DNA from 3 places in the Janthinobacterium sp. NKUCC06_STL genome. Region 1 is predicted to be linked to each of the others. Evidence: predicted binding sites of a transcription regulator. Region 1 holds the regulator's gene; each other region holds the start of a gene.
The links. Region 1 encodes HrcA, which represses chaperone genes, less so after heat shock. Its sites were predicted from a motif close to TTAGCACTCNNNNNNNNNGAGTGCTAA; they were not measured.

Region 1 (6,506 bases):
CTTCGGCCAGGATGGGCCGTACGCGGCGCGCGCCGGCTATGACTTCCTGATCCAGGGCATGGGCGGCTTGATGAGCATCACGGGCATACCCGATGGCCAGCCCGGTGCCGGGCCGCAAAAAGTGGGCGTGGCGCAGACGGACATTCTGACGGGCCTGTACGCCACCATCGCCGTGCAGGCGGCGCTGGCCGAACGGGAACGCTCGGGACTGGGTCAGCATATCGACCTGGCCTTGCTCGACGTGCAAGTGGCGGCGCTGGGCAACCAGGCAGCCAACTACCTGTGCGGCGGCAAGGTGCCGCAGCGCATGGGCAATGCGCATCCGAACATTGTCCCATATCAAGACTTTCCCACGGCCGATGGCGACATGATTCTGGCGATCGGCAATGACGGGCAATTCTCGCGCTTTTGCGCCGTCGCCGGCCATCCGGAATGGGCGCAGGATGAACGCTTCGCCACCAATCCGCAGCGCGTGGCAAACCGGGCAATCCTGATCCCCTTGATGCGCCAGGCCACGGTCATGCGCACGACGGCCGAGTGGATCAGCGCCTTCGAGGCGCAAGCCGTGCCGTGCGGCCCCGTCAACCGCATCGACCAGGTCTTTGCCGACCCGCAAGTAGTGGCGCGTGGCTTGAAAGTGGAAATGCCGCATCCCACGGCGGGCATGGTGGCGCTGGTGGCCAACCCCGTCCGCCTCTCAAGCTCGCCAGTGCAGTACCGGCTGCCGCCACCGTTGCTGGGGCAGCATACGCAGGAGGTGCTGCAGCAGTGGCTGGGATTGGACAGTACGGAGATTGACGGCTTGCGCGAACGCAAGGTGGTGTAACTCACCCCAACGGCGGAACGGCCGGGGTCGGACCCTGAGGGGGAATGCGCCCGAATCGGGCGCATTCCGATCGCGAAGCGACTGACCCCGGAATTACTTCAGCGTCAATTTCAACGCCGGTTTTTCGCCATAATCCTCATAGCGCTCATTGATGCCGGCGATACAGAACGTGATTTCTTCCAGCAAGTCCGGCACTTGCGCCTTCATCGCTTCCGCATCCTGCACGACAATGTCGAGCACTTCGTTTGGTTTCAAACGGAACTGCGTCATGTTTTCGTCGTCGCGCAGATAACTGAGGCAATCTACCCAGGCATCCATGCTGTTGCCGTAGAACGCGGGGAAACCGAAGGCGGGCACGCATTGCGCGTGAAAGCTCGCTGCGTCGGTGATGTCTTTTCCATTCAGGATGGCAGTGGCCATGATCTTCCTCAGTTCTTCAGCGACAGCACGTCCTGCATGTCGAACAGGCCGGTCGGCTTGTCGGCCAGGAAACGCGCGGCGCGCAAGGCGCCGTGGGCGTAGGTGACGCGGCTGCTCGACTTGTGGCTGATCTCGATGCGCTCGCCGATGCCGGCAAACAGCACCGTATGGTCGCCGACGATATCGCCGCCGCGGATGGTGGCAAAGCCGATGGTCGACGGGTCGCGTTCGCCCGTCACGCCTTCGCGGCCGTACACGGCGCATTCCTTCAAGTCGCGGCCCAAGGCGCCGGCCACCACTTCGCCCATTTGCAGGGCGGTGCCCGACGGCGCATCGACCTTGTGGCGGTGATGGGCTTCAATGATCTCGATGTCGTAGCCTTCGGACAGGCTTTTGGCGGCCAGTTCCAGCAGCTTCATGGTGACATTCACGCCCACGCTCATGTTCGGCGCGAACATGATGGCCGTCTTTTCGGCGGCGGCGGCAATGGCGGCCTTGCCAGCGTCATTGAAACCGGTGGTGCCGATGATCATCTTGATGCCATGCTCGGCGCAATACGCCAGGTGCTGCAAAGTGCCTTCGGGACGCGTGAAGTCGATCAGGTAATCGGCGCCGGCCAGGCCGGTGGCCAAGTCGGATTCGATCAGCACGCCGGCAGGTTTGCCGAGAAAGGCGGCGGCATCCTGGCCGACGGATGGCGAACCAGCACGGTCGAGCGCGCCGGCCAGCACGGCGTCAGGTGCGTTGCTGACGGCTTCGATCAGGATATGGCCCATACGGCCGCTGGCGCCAGCGATGGCAATTTTCAGTTCAGTCATTTTATTCTCTTACAACAACTTATTTGGTGGGTTCGGCAGCAGGTGCAGGCGCAGGCTCGGCGGCAGGCGCCGTTGCAGGTGCAGGTACAAGCGCAGGCTTGCTCACGGGAATGGCTGGCGCGGCATCGGCCGGCACCGGCACGGCGCTTGGCGCCACGGGCGATGGCACGGCGGCGGCAGGCGCGTCGGCCTTGGCGACCTTGGCGAATGGCGACGGACCAGCGATGCGGTCGATGTATTCTTTTTCCGTCGGCAAGTTGCCGCCTTCGAAACGTTCCACTTTGCCATCCTTGCCGAAGTACACGACCACGCGGCTGCTGGTGGTTTCGCCACTGCCACGGGCCAGGCGGAATGGATAATCCCAGCGGTCGGCATGGAAGATATCGGTCAGCAGCGAGGTGCCGAGGACGAAACGCACCTGGTCGCGCGTCATGCCCACTTTCAACTGGGCCAGCATCTCTTCGGAGACAAAATTGCCTTGTTGAATGTCAGGACGGTAGGGCGAGAAAAACCACATGAATTTTTGCAGCGGCGTGATGGTGGTCGTTTGTGCGCCCTGTTCGGGAACCAGTTCCTTGCCTTCTTTTTGAGCAGCTGCCGGCTTTTCGCCCAGAATGCCACGGCTGGCGCAGCCGGACATGGCCAGCGCGACACAGACCATGCCTGCCACGACTGGTGCTCGAAATGAAATACGGTGCCAGAGAGATGGCAATACAGCCGGTGTTACGCGCATAAATGACCTCAATTGGATGAACAAAACGCCAGGAGTGACCGGCCCGCCAAAAAAAAGCATATTTTGGCACTCCCCGACAAAACGCTATATGATAAAGCACCTGACCCACATACGAGCAACAAACATGAGTAACAATCCTAGTGATCTCAAGGCAAGCGGCCTGAAAGCCACCCTGCCACGGCTGAAGATACTCGATATCTTCCAGAGTAGCCCGGTACGCCACCTGACCGCGGAAGACGTGTATAAAATTCTGCTGGCCGACAATATGGATGTCGGTTTAGCAACTGTCTACCGCGTCCTGACGCAATTCGAACAGGCTGGCTTGCTCAACCGCAACCATTTTGAAACCGGCAAGGCGATTTTCGAGCTCAACGAAGGCTCCCACCACGATCACCTGGTGTGCCTCGACTGTGGCCGGGTCGAAGAATTCTTCGACGAAGACATCGAAATCCGCCAGCAAAAAGTGGCCGAAGAGCGCGGCTTCAAGATCGCCGAACACGCTTTGGCCATCTACGGCAACTGCACCAAGACAGCTTGCCCGCACAAAACCGCCTGATCCACGTTTGCCGCTCCCACCGGAGCGGCAAACGTCAGGCAGTACGATCAATGATGGCTGAGTGCGCTTGACAGCAACTTGGCCGTGATATCGACAATCGGGATGACGCGCTCGTAAGCCATGCGCGTCGGTCCGATCACTCCCAGCGTTCCCACGATCTTGCCGTTGACTTCATACGGCGCCGTCACCACGCTCATCTCATCCATCGGCACCAGGTTCGATTCGCCGCCGATGAAAATCTGCACGCCCGTCGCCTTGCTCGAAACGTCGAGCAGCTGCATCAAACCCGTTTTTTGCTCGAACATGTCGAACATCTGGCGCAGCGAATGCATATTCGATGACAGATCGCTCACGCTGAGCAAGTTGCGCTCGCCGGAAATCACCATGTCGTCGCTATGGTCGGCCATCGCTTCGCTGCCCGCTTCCACGGCAGCCTGCATCAGGCTGCCCATATCGTCGCGCAACTGGCGCAGCTCGCCCTGCAGGCGCACGCGCACGGCGTCGAAGGACAGGCCGCCATAATTCTGATTGATATAGTTGGCCGATTGCACCAGTTGCGCCGGCGTATAGTCGGCCTCCGTCAGCAATAGACGGTTCTGCACGTCGCCGCCGGGGGCGACGATGACGAGCAGGATGCGTTTTTCGGACAGGCGCAAGAATTCGATTTGCTGGAACACGGATTCGCGCCGCGGGCTGAGCACGACGCCGGCAAACTGCGACAGCGACGACAACATCTGCGCCGCGTTGGCGATGGTTTTTTGCGGCTGCGGCGTCTGCAGGCGCATGCGCGACTCCACCATGTGCTCGTCCAGGTGCCGCACAGTCAGCAAGGTGTCGACAAAGATGCGGTAGCCGCGCGGCGTGGGGATGCGTCCGGCCGAGGTGTGCGGACTGGACACATAACCGAGCTCTTCCAAGTCAGCCATGATGTTGCGGATCGTGGCCGGCGACAGGTCGAGGCCCGAAATTTTCGACAAGGCGCGCGAACCGACCGGCAGGCCGTCGGCGATATATCGCTCGACCAAGGCTTTCAGCAGTGTTTGGGCACGTGTATCGAGTTGCATGGTGTTTTATTTAGGCAAGTATTTTTTAGCAAGTATTTTTTAGGCAAGCGGCAACGAAAGCGGCCGAACGTGCAGCAACAGCGCCTATTATGCACGTTCGCCCGTCCGGCGGCGATCAATCTTCCAGTTGCCCCTGCAGCCACAACAGCAATTCATCAAAGTTGGCGCAGATGGCGTCGGGCTGCACGCCGGCGGCCAGGTGGGCATCGCTGCCCTTGCGGTTCATCCACACGGCACGCATGCCCGCCCCCTGCGCTCCCGTCACATCGAAATACAGATCGTCGCCGACATACACGGCTTCATGCGGCGCCACGTCCAGCGCGGCGCAAGCGGCCAGGAAGATGCTGGCGTCTGGCTTGGCCACGCCAAAGTCGCTGGCGGCGATCGATACCTTGAAATGCTGCGCCAGGCCGATAATTTCAAGGTCCGCATTGCCATTCGAGATGGAACCGACCAGCATGCGCTGGCCCATCCAGTCCAGGCCCGGCAAGACGTCGTCATATGGCTGGACGCGATGACGGGCCGCAAGGAACTGCGCGATGGCGCCGTCGACCAGGGCGGGATCCTCGCCGGCAGCCTCGAAGGCGGCCAGCAGGCCCGCACGGCGCAACTCGATCAGGTTGCCATGGAAATGCGGTTGTTCATTGAGCATGGCCAGACGGTGCTGGCGCAGCAGTTCGATGGAAAACTGCTGCGCCACCTTGGGTGCATGCGTGGCCAGCCAGTCGTGCAGCAGGGTTTCGGCGGCAGCAATCACGGGCGCGATGGGCCACAAGGTATCGTCGAGGTCGAAGAGGATGGCCTTGGGCGGCACGGCGGGTTTTACAGGAGCAAGGGACATGGGACTCACAATGGGATGCTGCGTCACAGTGCGCAGGGTATAGCTATTGTCGCACCGATCGCCGCCGCCGGCATGGCTGCGCCCCCGTGAAATGGGGCCGGGCCAGCGCTTCCCGGCGAAAAATTGTTACAGGGTGATACAAGGCAAGATCATCCAGCTTGCCAGATAGACTAAAATAGGCGCCATTCCAATGCGGCGCCAGCGTCCGCGTTGCGCTACCCAACCTAATTCGTTTTGGAGACTGTATGAAAAATTTGTACCTGCGCTCGATGCTGGCGGCGGCTTGTGCCGCCACACTGGCAGCCTGCGGCGGCAGTGGCGGCAACCTGTATCTGCAAGTCCAAATCAGAGACCTGGCCAAGGATGGCCTGATTCTCCAGAATGACGGGGAACGCTTGCCGGTAACTGCGGGCCAGAACTCCGTTGTTTTCACCAAGCTGGTCAAGACCGATGACCGCTACGACATCACCATCGCGCAACAGCCCAAGGGCGCCGTTTGCACGATTATCAATGGCGTCGGCAAGGCATCGAGCTACTCCGTGAGCACGGCCCAGGTGAACTGCAAGACCAACACCTACCTGCTTCGCGGCACGGTCACGGGCCTGAGCGCCGATGGCTTGCGTCTGGTGATGGGCCCCACCGGCACCACCCTGCTGGCTGGCGCCACCGCCTACGAATTCGCAAGCGTTGATGACGGCGCCGCGTACGGCATTTCCATACTGACGCAGCCAACGGGCCTGAAGTGCCGCTTCCAGGGTTCCAGCAGTGCAGACGGCAGCGATACGGTCGGCACGATGGGCTCCGCCGCCACGACCGCGGCCACACTTGACTGCACGCCGCAGTAATCCTTGCGATTCGTCACCTAATTTTTGGAGAAATACATGAAGTTATCCTGCTTGCGCCCACTCGCCGCACTGCTGCTGACCTTGGGACTGGCCGCTTGCGGCGGCAAGGCCTCGTATGAGGTCGGCGGCACCATCACAGGCTTAAACAATGAAGGACTGATCCTGGCCAATGGCAGCGACACCCTGCCGGTTCCTGCGGGAAAAACAGCGTTTACCTTTGCCAAGCGCATCGACTATGGCACCGACTACAACATCACCGTCAATAAACAACCAGCCCACATGACTTGCGGCATCAGCGGTGGTTCCGGTTCGGCTGGCCATTACATCAATATCAGCGCCTCGGTTACTTGCTCGCAAAACAAATATACCGTGGGCGGCACGATTTCCGGCCTGACGGTGGACG
Region 2 (6,506 bases), 690 kb from region 1:
CATGCAGTGGCCGGGCATTCCGTATCCCGTGCACCCGTCGCCGCTCTACCAGATGCTGGTCGATGGCATCCTGGTGTTCATCATCCTGTGGCTGTTTGCGCGCAAGCAGCGTCCGCGCATGGCCGTGGGCGCCATGTTCACCCTGCTGTACGGCTGCGCGCGCTTCTTCACGGAATACTTCCGCACGCCGGACTGGGAAGTCGTGTGGCTGGGCGTGCCGATCACGTCGGGCCAGATGCTGTCCCTGCCGATGATCGTCGGCGCCATCGCGCTGCTGGTGTGGGCGTATAAAAGCCAGGTAATGGGCACGCCGCCCACCAAGGCCCGCCCGGCAAACACGTAACACCGCTGCTTCCCCGGTGGCGCGCCAGGCAGGTGCGCCACTATCTCCTTCCGCAACATTTCCCTCGACACAATAAAATTTCCTAGTGAAATAGACTTGCTGTTGACATATCGGTATCATCGTTTCAACGTGCCGCCACCGGGAAATGCCTTGCCATGCTGTCTGCCGGACAAAAACTGAGGTACTCGATTGCGCTGGGCGCCGGCTATGTGCTGGCGCAGCTGGCCTTGACGGCGTGGGCCGGCGCACGCGCGCCCTGGGTCAGCTATGCGTTCAGCATCGTCGCACCCCTGCTGGCGCTGGCCGCCTGTTGCCGCTGCGCCTATGTCAGCGCGGCAGGCGCCGCCAGGACAGGCTGGGCCCTGTTCGCCGTGGCCATGCTGTTCTGGAGCACCGGCATGATATTGTCGGCCTGGCAGGACCTGAGCGGACAAGTGGCTTCCGACGCCACGTATTTTTCCGATTTCGCCTATTTCATGTACGGCGCGCCCCTGCTGCTGGCCATGTCGTCCGTGACCCACGAGCATCCCTCGCGCACCCTGCAATGGCTCGACGCCGTACAGGTGCTGCTGGCGGCCTACCTGGCCTATACGGCCATTTTTTCCGTGTCGCCCTTCGACCAGCGCTCGATCGCGCCGATTCCCGCCAGCCTGCTGGTGCTGACCTACAACGTGGAAAACCTGGCCCTGGCCTGTTGCGCCTCGCTGCGCCTGCTGGCGCACCGGCGCGATGGCGGGCAAGGCCGCTTTTACCTGCTGCTGGCGGTGTTCTTATGGTGCTATGCGGGCTGCGCGGCCGCGTATAACTATCTGACCTTGCATGGCGCGACCGAAGCCTGGAGCGAGGTGCTGCCGAGCCTGCCCTTCCTGATCCTGGTGCTGCTGTCCATGCGCGTCACGGCGGCGCGGTCCGGTGCGGAAAGCGCACAGACGCAGCAGACCCCGCAAAAGCTGACCCTGCTGATCGACAATTTCAGTCCCATCTTCTTTACGGCCGCCTTGCTGGGCCTAGGCTTTGCCGTCATGCGCGCGCATTTCTACCTGGCGGCGGCGTCGCTGTTCGTCGCGCTGCTGGTCCACGCGCTGCGCTCGGCCACCCTGCAAAGCCGCTACATGCAAAGCGAACTGGCCTTGCGCGCGGCGCATGACAAACTGGAAAAGCTGTCGCTGACGGATGGTTTGACGGGCATCGCCAACCGGCGCTGCTTCGACCAGACCCTGCAGCTGGAGTGGCAGCGCGCCGCGCGCAACCATCAGGGGCTGGCGCTGCTGATCATCGATATCGATTTCTTCAAAAGCCTCAACGATACCTTCGGCCACCCGTATGGCGACGCCTGCCTGGTGCGGATCGCGGCGGCCCTGCACTCGGCGCTGCCGCGCGCCAGCGACCTGGCGGCGCGCTTCGGCGGCGAGGAGTTTGCCGCCATCCTGCCCGCCACCGATGGCGACGGCGCGCTGGCGGTGGCGCACAAGATGCAGGAGGCGATCGCCGCGGCCGCCATCGTCCACGCACCGTCACGCGGCGGTCTGGTGACGGCCAGCATCGGCCTGGCCTTGCATGACGCAGGACAGACGCCGGAACAATTGCTGGCCGCCGCCGACCAGGCCCTGTATCGGGCCAAGCAGAATGGCCGCAACCGGGTCGAAGGCTAACTTGTCAGCTTGCCGGTAATGACTTTCCATTGCGCCGGCGTCACGGGCGTGATCGACAGCCGGCTGCCCTTCTTGAGCAGCAGCATGTCTTCCAGCTCCTGCATCTGGCGCATCTCGGACAGGGGCAGCAGCGCCGTCTTCTTCACGCCGCGCACGTCGACGCTGATCCAGCGCGGCTGTTCTGGCGTGGCTTTCGGGTCGAAGTATTTGCCGCCTTCTTCAAACTGGCTGTGATCGGGATAGGCGCCGCTGGCCACTTCGGCCACGCCCGCCACGCCCGGCTGCGGGCAACTCGAGTGATAGAACAGCACGCCATCGCCCGGCTGCATGCCATCGCGCATGAAGTTGCGCGCCTGGTAATTGCGCACACCGAACCACGGCATGGTGTGCTGCGGCGCGGCCATCAGGTCGTCGATGCTCACTTCATCGGGTTCGGATTTCATCAGCCAGTATTGTTTCATGCAGACTCCGTATCAAAGCGACAGACGTAAAAAAACGGTTGCGCATCGATGCTGCAACCGTTTTTCGTTTTCTTTCAAATTGGGCCCCGCCTGTGCCGCTATGCCGGCATCCCGAACCAAACGGTTCAAGGTGGTCACGTTAGTTCAATTTCGGGTTCGTCGAACGAGCGACGCTCACTCCCATCAAACAAAATTCGCAACCGATGCGCATAAATGGTTCAAGGAATATATGGCAATCGCGAACACCGCAGGGTAGACCCAAGTTTACTCCTTTGATCGCGCATCGCAAAGACAAATCGTCGCGTGCACGCTTAAAAAAGGTTTTCCTGGGGCGTCAAGGCGCTATCCAATACCGTGTGCATGGCCGAGATTTTCTGCTTCACTTCCAGTATCGTCAATTCCGACAGCGGACCTTGCGGCGACTTCACGGAGAGGAATTCGGCGGCCACGCCCAGGGCGGCCAGCACGGCGATGCGGTCGTTGCCCTTGACCTTGCCCGCGTCGCGGATGGCTTTCATTTTGCTATCGAGATAGATCGCCGCTTCGCGCAGCGCGCGCTCTTCGCCGTCGCGGCACACCATGCTGTAGGACTGGCCCATGATATTGACATCGACACGCGGCATTACGCTTCCTTCTCGTTCTCGGCAATATAGGCGCCCGCTTCCGAAGCGGCTTGCTCCAGTCCGGCTTGCACCAGTTCGGGAATTTTTTCCAGCAACGCTTCCACCCGCTCCTGCGCCTCGCGCATGCGTTGCACATACAGGGCGTTGTCGGCGGCCAGCGCGGCATTGTCCTTGCGCAGTTGCGCGTTTTCGCGGCGCAGCGCATGGGTCATTTCGGCCAGCAGGCCTATTTTGTCGGATAATTCGTTGAATTCGGAAATCATGCCGCCACTATAGGGCGGACGCTCCATGGGCGTCAATCGAATCACGCCGCTGTCACACATATTTACATCAATGCAGGGCAGTTGGCGGACAATACACGCTTTTTCCGGCGCTTTTCGCCAAGTGCGCGCATCCGCCGGCGCCGCGATGGCCGTGTTTTACTCGTCGACGTAATCGGCTTCGATATCGAGGCCGCCATAGCGGTTTTCGCAAGAGCGGCGCGTCAGCGTCTGTTCTCCGCCCTTGCCGTCAAGCACCATCGTCAAGTCGCGGCAAGTACGGCTATAGCTGCCAGGTTTGGCGTCCGTGCCCGAAGGCGTCAGGCGCACTGCCAGCGGCACCGCATTGCCCAGTCCCTTGTTGCTCCACAGGCGCGTCTTGCCATCCTCTTCATCTTTCAAGGTGCGCACGGCGGCCTTCAGCAACGATGCTTGTTCTTGTGCATTCAGCTTGGCGATGGTGACGTCGGACAGGAAAGGCGGATACACGACGGGCGCCGGGTCCTTGCCCTGCACATCCCATTTCCCGCTGTTCTGCGAACAGGTGCGGCGGCTCAGGTCCTGCGACTTGCCGCCCGCCGTGACGACGAATTTCAGGTCGCGGCACACATGCGCCTTCAGGCTGTGCTCCGTCATGCCGGAATTGCTGAAGTTATACGTGACTTTGACCATCACGCCGCGGTCGCCGCCGTTGTCCCACACGTGCGCTTCCTGGTCGTCGTCGTCCTTGTTCAAGTCGTTGAACAGCTCACCCAGCAGCCTGTCTTTTTCCTGCGGCGTCAGGGTGGCCACGGTGATCTCGTCGGCGATGGTGGGCGCTTGCGCGGCGGCATTGCCCAGGCAGGCGAGGCCGATGAGGGTAGCGCCCAGCAGGCGCAGCGCGGAGCGGGAAGGCGGAAATGGCATGGCGTTCTTTCTGGTGCAAGTAGTGATATGTGGCGATATTGATATGCAATTACAATCATCTTATCAAATTCCATAGTGAAACTCTGTTTCCTGTGCGTACAGGAACGGCCCCTCTCCGGACGGCATGCTAGAGTCGCGCCTGTTGCTGACGCCCGGGAAGTTGGCTTGCGCCAGCGCAAACCCTGCGTAAATGCAGGCTGCGCAGAACGTCTATGTATATCTTCCCGGAGAATAAGCCCTTGAATAAGCCCCCTACCGTCCCTATAATTAGCACTCGTTAGTAGAGAGTGCTAACAAACTCTTTCGTAGTAATCCTCAGGACTGATGGTGCTTGCCAGACCACTGCAGGGAACGCTACGCGGCGGGCGACGCCGCGATGCACCACTGCCGGATACAGGCAAGGACAGGATGACATGGGGTTTGCTTGACCGTTGCGGGCTGCTTTCAACGGCGGTCACTGAAAGCAGGCCTGGCGCTGCGCCAGGCATGTATTCATTTAGCAACACCTATCCATTGAACTTTAAGGAGTTTTGTATGAATCTGCGCCCATTGAACGATCGCGTCATCGTCAAACGCCTCGACCAGGAAACCAAAACCGCGTCCGGCCTCATCATTCCTGATGCAGCTGCTGAAAAACCGGATCAAGGCGAAGTCCTTGCCGTAGGCAATGGCAAGATTCTCGACGACGGCAAAGTGCGTCCTCTGGATGTCAAAGTGGGCGACCGCGTCCTGTTCGGCAAGTACGCCGGCCAAACCGTCAAAGTTGACGGCGATGAGCTGCTGGTCATGCGCGAAGAAGACATCATGGCGATCGTCGTCAAGTAATTGTTTCCACGTTGTAGACAGATACATCCCGAAACTCAGGAGAATTGAACATGGCAGCTAAAGAAGTAGTATTCGGCGACGCAGCGCGCGCCAAGATGGTCGAAGGCGTCAATATCCTCGCCAACGCAGTCAAAGTCACCTTGGGCCCGAAAGGCCGCAACGTGGTTCTGGAGCGCTCGTTCGGCGCCCCTACCGTCACCAAGGATGGTGTATCGGTAGCGAAAGAAGTTGAACTCAAAGACAAGCTCATGAACATGGGCGCGCAAATGGTCAAGGAAGTTGCTTCCCGCACCAGCGACAACGCCGGCGACGGCACCACCACCGCAACCGTGCTGGCACAAGCCATCGTGCGCGAAGGCATGAAGTTCGTTGCCGCCGGCATGAACCCGATGGACCTGAAGCGCGGTATCGACAAAGCTGTTGCAGCGACCGTCGAAGAACTGGCGAAAATCGCCCGTCCTTGCACCACGACCAAAGAAATCGCCCAGGTTGGCGCGATCTCGGCGAACTCGGACTACTCGATCGGCGAGCGTATCGCTGAAGCGATGGAAAAAGTCGGCAAAGAAGGCGTGATCACCGTGGAAGACGGCAAGTCGCTGAACGACGAGCTGGACATTGTTGAAGGCATGCAGTTCGACCGCGGCTACCTGTCGCCATACTTCATCAACAACCCAGAGAAACAAGTTGCCGTACTGGACAGCCCATTCGTCCTGCTGTGCGACAAGAAAATCTCGAACATCCGTGACCTGCTGCCGGTACTGGAACAAGTCGCCAAAGCTGGTCGTCCACTGCTGATCATCGCGGAAGACATCGAAGGCGAAGCACTGGCCACCCTGGTTGTGAACAACATCCGCGGCATCCTGAAAACGTGCGCAGTGAAAGCCCCTGGCTTCGGCGACCGCCGCAAAGCCATGCTGGAAGACATCGCTGTCCTGACCGGCGGCCAAGTGATCGCTGAAGAAGTCGGCCTGACCCTGGAAAAAGTGACCCTGGCCGAACTGGGCCAAGCGAAACGCATCGAAGTGGGCAAAGAAAACACCATCGTCATAGATGGCGCCGGCGAAGCAGCATCGATCGAAGCACGCGTAAAACAAGTGCGTGTACAGATCGAAGAAGCGACCTCAGACTACGACCGTGAAAAACTGCAAGAGCGCGTAGCCAAACTGGCTGGCGGCGTTGCCGTGATCAAGGTTGGCGCAGCCACCGAAGTCGAAATGAAAGAGAAAAAAGCCCGCGTTGAAGATGCACTGCACGCTACCCGCGCTGCCGTGGAAGAAGGCATCGTGCCAGGCGGCGGCGTAGCCCTGCTGCGCGCACGCGCCAACATCACGGTCAAGGGCGACAATCCTGATCAAGACGCTGGTATCAAGATCGTTCTGCGCGCAATGGAAGAGCCACTGCGCATGATCGTGCAAAACGCTGGCGAAGAAGCTTCG
Region 3 (6,506 bases), on a different contig from region 1:
CCGACCCTTTCGCCGCCGTCACCCACGCGGCGCCATATGATTACTATCGCCGCCTGGCGGATGGCCCGCCGCTGCGTTTCGAGGCCTCACTCGACTGCTGGCTGGCGACGGGCGCGGCCGGCGTGCTGGCCGTACTGGCGCATCCCGCTTGCCGGGTGCGCCCGACAGGACAGCCTGTACCGGATACTCTGGCTGGCACGCCGTGTGGCGCGATTTTTGCCGAACTGGTGCGCATGAACGATGGCGAACGGCATGCCGTGCCGAAACAGGTGCTGGCGCGCGCGTTGGGCCAGGTGGATCTGGCGCGCCTGCAGGAGCGGGCGATACATCTTGCCCGTGATTATGTTCCCGGCAGCGCCGCCCAGCTCAACGATGCGATTTTTCAACTGCCCCTGTTCGCCATGGCCGACTTGCTGGGCTTTGCGCCAGCGCAATGGCCGTCGCTGGCCGCCTGGACGCGCGCTTTTGTCGCCTGCCTGTCGCCGCTGAGCAATGGAGAACAACTGGCTGGCGCGCAAGTGGCGGCCGATTCCCTGTTGCAAGGTTTTGGCCACTTGCTGCGCGAGGGCAACGCGAGGCCCGGCAGCCTGCTGGCCAGTATCGTGGCCGAGACCGATGCCATGGGGAGTGGCTTGCTGGCCAACCTCGTGGGCTTGCTGTCGCAGACCTGCGACGCCACGGCTGGCTTGCTGGGCAATGCCATCGTTGCCTTGCGCGCGCAGCCTGACTTGCTGCCGTCACTGCGCGCCGCCCCCCAGCGATGGCCGGCCATGCTGCGCGAAGTCAGCCGGAATGATCCGGCCATCCACAACACGCGCCGCTACACGGCCGATGCCGTGGAATTGCATGGCGTGCGCGTGCCGGCCGGGCAGATGATCGTCGTCGTGCTGGCCAGCGCTTGCGATGCGGAGTTGGGCTTTGGCCATGGCCGCCACGGTTGTCCGGGCCAGTCCATCGCGCACACCATCGCCACGGCTTGCCTGCAGACGTGGGCCGATGCGTTGCAACGTCTGCCGCTGGCGTGGCGTTACTTGCCGTCGCTGAATGCCCGCATCCCCGTCTTTAGCCCAGGAGAAATGAAATGATTGCCGTGATTTTCGAAGTCTGGCCCAGCGCGGAAGGGCGCCAGGAATACCTGGACCTGGCCGCCGCGCTGCGTCCCTTGCTCGATGAAGTCGATGGTTTCATTTCCATCGAGCGCTTCAGCAGCCTGAGCGAGCCAGGCAAATTGCTGTCGCTATCCTTCTTTCGCGACGAGGCGGCGCTGGCGCAGTGGCGGCAGCTGGAAGCGCACCGCGCGGCGCAGTCGGCAGGCAGGCAGGGCGTATTTGATGATTACCGGCTGCGCATCGCCGCCGTCGTGCGCGATTACGGCATGCTGGACCGGCAACAGGCGCCGGCCGACAGCCGCCAGCGCCACAGCGTTTAGCGGGGCAGCGCGCCCTGCGTGATTTTCACCTTGACCCGGTAAGTGGGCTCGGCCGCATTCAGGGCCGGCGGCGTGGCCGGGTCGACGTCGAGCAAGGTAAACGTCATGTGGTTGACGGTGACGGAGCTGGCGGCGCCGGGCATGGAGTCGGACAGGACGATGTCGGTCGTGCCTGCGCTGTTGAGCAAGCTGAAACTGTAGCTGACGTAGCCTTTCCATACGCACACGGCGCCCTTGCGGCAGCGGCTGTCGTTGACGCGTTCGAGTTTCAGGGTATCGGTGGCCGTGATGGCGACCTGTTCGCCCGGCGAGAGCACGTGGGTGACGCTGCGCGGCGTGTTTTCCGCGTCGCCGGCGCTGCCGGCCGCGCCGCAGCCAGCCAGCACGGCCAGGCAGGCGAAGAACAGGGTAAGCAGCATGCTGCGATAAGAGCGGGTCAGATAATGCATGTTTTTCCTTTCAGGTGGAGCGTCCCCGGCGTGCTTGTTCACGCGTGGGATGAAATGATAGTAACAAAATGATATTTTTCCGGCGCACTATTGGCGCGCTGCCGATGAATTGATGCGCCGGCCACGCGGCGCGCCGATTACTGCGTAAAATGGCTGTTTTGAAAATCAGGAAACAACCATGAAAAAAACTGCCCTGGCGAAAAGCGATGCCAAGAAACTGATGGGAAAGATGAATGTTCCCGGCGCCGGTGCATTCGGTAAGGAAGCGGTGGTCATCGACCGCCGCGAGCAGCGCAAGCGCGATCAGGCCCTGGGCCTGGTGCCATTCGCCGTCAAGCTGAACAGCGATCTGGTCTTGCAATTGCAGACCCTGGCCAAGGAGCGCGGCGCGGATCTGAATGAATTGGTTGCCGAAGTCCTCGTCAAGGGCCTGGCTGCAGCGTAAGGGCTGACAATGTTTATCTGTTGATAAATATCAGTGGTAAAACTAAAAGGCGCCTTGCGGCGCCTTTTGCATTGCGGCATTGCTTTCGATTACACCCAGGCGGCCAAGGCGCCCTTCATTTTTTTCAGCGCCGCCACTTCGATCTGGCGGATGCGTTCGGCCGATACGCCGAACTCTTCTGCCAGCGCGTGCAGGGTGGCGCCCGAGCCGTCGTCGTTGGCCAGCCAGCGCGCTTCGATGATGCGGCGCGAACGGGCGTCCAACTTGCTCAAGGCCGTTTCCAGGCCTTCCGATTGCAAACGCGTCACTTGTTCCGCTTCCAGCACCTTGGTCGGTTCGCTTTGCTCCGACGACAGGTAGGCGATCGGCGAAAACTTGTCGTCTTCATCGTCGGTCGGCGATTCCAGCGCAATGTCGCGGCCGCTCAAGCGCGTTTCCATCTCGATCACTTCTTCGCGCTTCACGTCGAGCAGCTTGGCCAGCGCATCGATCTGCTTCGGCGTCATCGCGTCCAGGCCCGTCTTGTGGCTGCGCAGGTTGAAGAACAGCTTGCGCTGCGCTTTCGTCGTCGCAACCTTGACCAGGCGCCAGTTTTTCAGGATGTACTCATGCATCTCGGCTTTCACCCAGTGCATGGCGTACGACACCAGGCGTACGCCCTGATCCGGATCGAAACGTTTCACGGCTTTCATCAAGCCGATATTGCCTTCCTGAATCAGGTCGGCGTGCGGCAAGCCATAGCCCAGGTAACCGCGGGCAATCGAGACCACCAGGCGCAGGTGCGACAGCACCAGTTCTTGCGCGGCGGCCAGGTCATTTTTTTCACGCAGGCGTGTCGCCAGCGAAATTTCTTCGTCGTGGGTCAACATGGGCAGGCGGTTCACGGCCGAAATATAGGCGTCGATATTGCCCAGATTGCCAGTGAAACCGAGGCCCAGCGCATTACTTTTGGTCGGAACCAATGCGGACGTTGCGGACATCATAGTCATGTTTTCTCCCTCGTAGTCTTGCTTTGTTCCAGTTGGCCACGTCACGCGACGTGGTCCGCTTGTCTGTTTGCGTATTCGGTCTTGCACTTTGCAGAGCGCGGCACCATCTTCATCTGGCGTCCATGGCGCTTCTGCGTTTGGTATGTCCCTATATTAGCACTCTCTGCTTGAGAGTGCCAATCAGCACATTTAATCGGCCTGATAGCCTAAATGCTATGGCGATTTAATGCTTGATATATATATGAACAGTGATTTGAACACGTAATCAGTCTACGGCCTCTGACTGAAGCGAACCTTAAGAATACTTGCTAAATATCAAGATAACAGCAGATGAGGAGGGTGAGGCGCATGGCGGCACCGCAGGCGCCGCCATGGGAGGGAAGCTCAGTTCAGGCGCGCCAGGTGGCGCTGCACGCAGAGGAAGGCGCCGATCAGGCCCAGGCCGGCGCTGACGGCCAGCAAGCCGGCCATCGGCAGCGGCGCCAGCGGCACCAGCTGGAATTCGGACGCGTACAGGCGCGCAAACTCGGCAATCGCGGTATTGAGCGGTTGCATGGCCAGCGCCACGGCGCCCAGGGCCAGCGCACCGGCGCACAGGCCCAGCAGGGCGCCCGTGTAATAGAAGGGGCGGTGGATGAAGGTGTCGGTGGCGCCGATCAGTTTCGAGATGCTGATTTCATCGCGCTGCTGCATTACCTGCAAGCGGATGGTATTGAAGACAACGGCGATCACGGCCACGCCCAAAGTAATGGCCAGCAGCAACAGCACCAGGCGCAGCACGCCCAGCAGGGCCGCCAGGCGCTTGACCCAGGCCGAATCGACTTGCGCCGATTCCACGCCGGGCAACTGGCGCAACTGTTCCGCCACGGCATCGACATCCTGCGCTTCGCTGGCGCTGCTGAAGGCGTCGAGTTTCAGCACATAGCTGTCGGGCAGGGGATTGTCGCCCAGGGTGCTCAGTACGTCGGCCAGGCCGTTCTTGTTCTTCAGGGTGTCGAGCGCCTGTTCGCGCGCGATGAAGACGATCTTCGCCTTTTGCTCGCCGACAATCTTGCGCATGGAACTGGCCAGCGCCACGGCTTGCTCGCGCGGCGTGTCGATCTTCAGGAAGACGCTGATTTCCGGGTCGACCGACATCTGTTCCGACATCGGGCGTACATTGTCGAGCATGGTCAAGCCGGCGAACGGCAGCGACAGGGCGATGGCGACGACGACGACGTTCAATAAAAAGCCGCCCGGCGACTTGCGCAAATGAATCAGCGCCGAACCGAGCGCGAAGCGGTGTTGACGGAACCAGCCTCTCATGCCTGCTCTCCTTCGCCGTCGTCCAGGCCAGGGGCAAAATCGGGATCGGGCGGGGCGAAGACGGGCGCTTGCGTGGCCTTGTCGATGGCCACCAGCTGGCCGTTTTTCAGGTGGATCACGCGGGCGGCCGCGTCGAGCATCTGTTCGTCATGGCTGGAAATGAGGCAGGTCACGCCCACGGAGTGGAATGCTTTCAGGGCGTCGAGCACCTTGTTGGCGCTGGCGCGGTCCAGGTTGGCCGTCGGTTCGTCGGCCAGGATGATTTGCGGCCGGTTGACGATGGCGCGCGCGATCGACACGCGCTGCTGCTCCCCGCCAGACAGCGACAGCGGACGCGCCATGGCGCGGTCCAGCAATCCGACCTTGTCGAGCGCGGCGCGCGCGCGCTGTTCCGCGGCCACTTTATGCGCGCCGACGACGAGCAGCGGCAGCATGACGTTGGCCAGGATGGAGCGGTCGTTCAATAACTTTTGCTGCTGGAAGATCAGGCCCATGTTACGGCGCAAAAACGGCACGCCGGCCGGCTTGATCTTGGCCATGTCCTGGCCGTTGACGATCAGCTTGCCCGACGTGGGGCGTTCCATGGCGGCGATCATTTTCAGCAAGGTGGATTTGCCGGCGCCGGACGGGCCGGCCAGGAAGACCAGCTCGCCCTTGGCAATACTGAGCGAAATGTCGCTGAGCGCCACGGCATCGGGGGAGTATTGCTTGGAGACGTGCTGAAATTCAATCATGTAGGTAGGCTTATCCGAGCAGCGCTTCGACAAATTCGGCAGCCACGAAAGGCTGCAAGTCTTCAATTTTCTCACCGATGCCGATGAAATACACGGGCACGGGACGCACGCGGGCTATCGCCGCCAGCACGCCGCCCTTGGCGGTACCGTCCAGCTTGGTGATCACCAGGCCGCTCAACTGCAGGGCATCGTCAAACGCTTTCACTTGCGTGAGGGCGTTCTGGCCCGTGTTGCCGTCGATGACGAGCAGGGTTTCATGCGGCGCGCCTTCCATGCCTTTGCCGATGACGCGCTTGATTTTCTTTAATTCTTCCATCAGGTGCAACTGCGTCGGCAAGCGGCCCGCCGTGTCGACCATCACCACGTCGATGCCGCGCGCTTTTGCCGATTGCACGGAGTCGTAGGCCACGGCGGCCGGGTCGCCCGATTCCTGCGAAATCACGGTGACGTTGTTGCGCTCGCCCCAGACCATCAATTGCTCGCGCGCGGCGGCGCGGAAGGTGTCGCCCGCAGCCAGCAGCACGGACTGGTTGTTCGACTGCATGTGCTTGGCCAGCTTGCCGATGGTGGTGGTCTTGCCGGCGCCATTCACGCCGGAAATCATCATCACCAGCGGCTTGTGGCGGCCCAGCTCGAAGCGCTTTTCCAGCGGCGAGAGCAGGTCGATCAGCAATACTTTCAGGGCGGCCTTGACGGCGGCCGCGTCGAGCAGCTTGTCTTCCTTGACCTTCTTCTTCAATTCCGTGAGCAGGAATTCCGTGGCGTCGATGCCGGCGTCGGACATCAGCAAGGCCGCTTCCAGCTCTTCATACAGGGCGTCGTCGATCTTCGCGCCGACGAACAGCACGGACAAGGTATTCGAGGTTTTCGACAGGCCCGCCTTCAGGCGCGTCATCCACGATTTTTTCTCGGGTTCGGCGGCCACGATCACGGGCACGAGCTCGGCCGGCGCGCCGCTCAGGGGCGCAGCGGCAGGCTGCGGTGCAGGCGGCGTGGCGGCGGGAAGGACGAGAGGCTCGGCTGGTGCAGCCTCGGGAGCGATGGGTTTTTTCTTGAAGAAACTAAACATGGATGTGTGGTGGCGGGTGCTGACCTAAGGCCCGGCGGCGCCGGACACTGTTGTTACGGGCTATTCTACCAGAGCGCGCCCGGCCC

Region 2: groES (co-chaperone GroES) is a predicted target of HrcA. The motif match lies at 4,513-4,539, and genes of this name have one in related genera.
Region 3: rpoH (RNA polymerase sigma factor RpoH) is a predicted target of HrcA. The motif match lies at 3,466-3,492, and genes of this name have one in related genera.

What each region holds. Positions count from the first base shown of each region.
Region 1 covers NZ_JAHKQY010000001.1:1,873,476-1,879,981, forward strand. Annotated here, with positions in the region: gene KO539_RS08520 (CaiB/BaiF CoA-transferase family protein) at 1-826, shown strand, start outside; gene KO539_RS08525 (barstar family protein) at 920-1,246, opposite strand; gene dapB (4-hydroxy-tetrahydrodipicolinate reductase) at 1,255-2,064, opposite strand; gene KO539_RS08535 (outer membrane protein assembly factor BamE) at 2,084-2,725, opposite strand; gene fur (ferric iron uptake transcriptional regulator) at 2,922-3,353, shown strand; gene hrcA (heat-inducible transcriptional repressor HrcA) at 3,401-4,417, opposite strand; gene KO539_RS08550 (HAD family hydrolase) at 4,533-5,258, opposite strand; gene KO539_RS08555 (hypothetical protein) at 5,504-6,103, shown strand; gene KO539_RS08560 (hypothetical protein) at 6,140-6,506, shown strand, end outside.
Region 2 covers NZ_JAHKQY010000001.1:1,184,123-1,190,628, forward strand. Annotated here, with positions in the region: gene lgt (prolipoprotein diacylglyceryl transferase) at 1-343, shown strand, start outside; gene KO539_RS05365 (GGDEF domain-containing protein) at 499-1,995, shown strand; gene KO539_RS05370 (EVE domain-containing protein) at 1,992-2,456, opposite strand; RNA gene ssrS (6S RNA) at 2,536-2,713, opposite strand; gene KO539_RS05380 (cell division protein ZapA) at 2,768-3,079, opposite strand; gene KO539_RS05385 (DUF904 domain-containing protein) at 3,079-3,369, opposite strand; gene KO539_RS05390 (hypothetical protein) at 3,499-4,245, opposite strand; gene groES (co-chaperone GroES) at 4,780-5,070, shown strand; gene groL (chaperonin GroEL) at 5,121-6,506, shown strand, end outside.
Region 3 covers NZ_JAHKQY010000008.1:63,890-70,395, reverse strand. Annotated here, with positions in the region: gene KO539_RS22110 (cytochrome P450) at 1-1,085, shown strand, start outside; gene KO539_RS22105 (antibiotic biosynthesis monooxygenase) at 1,082-1,429, shown strand; gene KO539_RS22100 (hypothetical protein) at 1,426-1,878, opposite strand; gene KO539_RS22095 (hypothetical protein) at 2,057-2,323, shown strand; gene rpoH (RNA polymerase sigma factor RpoH) at 2,413-3,306, opposite strand; gene ftsX (permease-like cell division protein FtsX) at 3,697-4,617, opposite strand; gene KO539_RS22080 (cell division ATP-binding protein FtsE) at 4,614-5,351, opposite strand; gene ftsY (signal recognition particle-docking protein FtsY) at 5,362-6,420, opposite strand.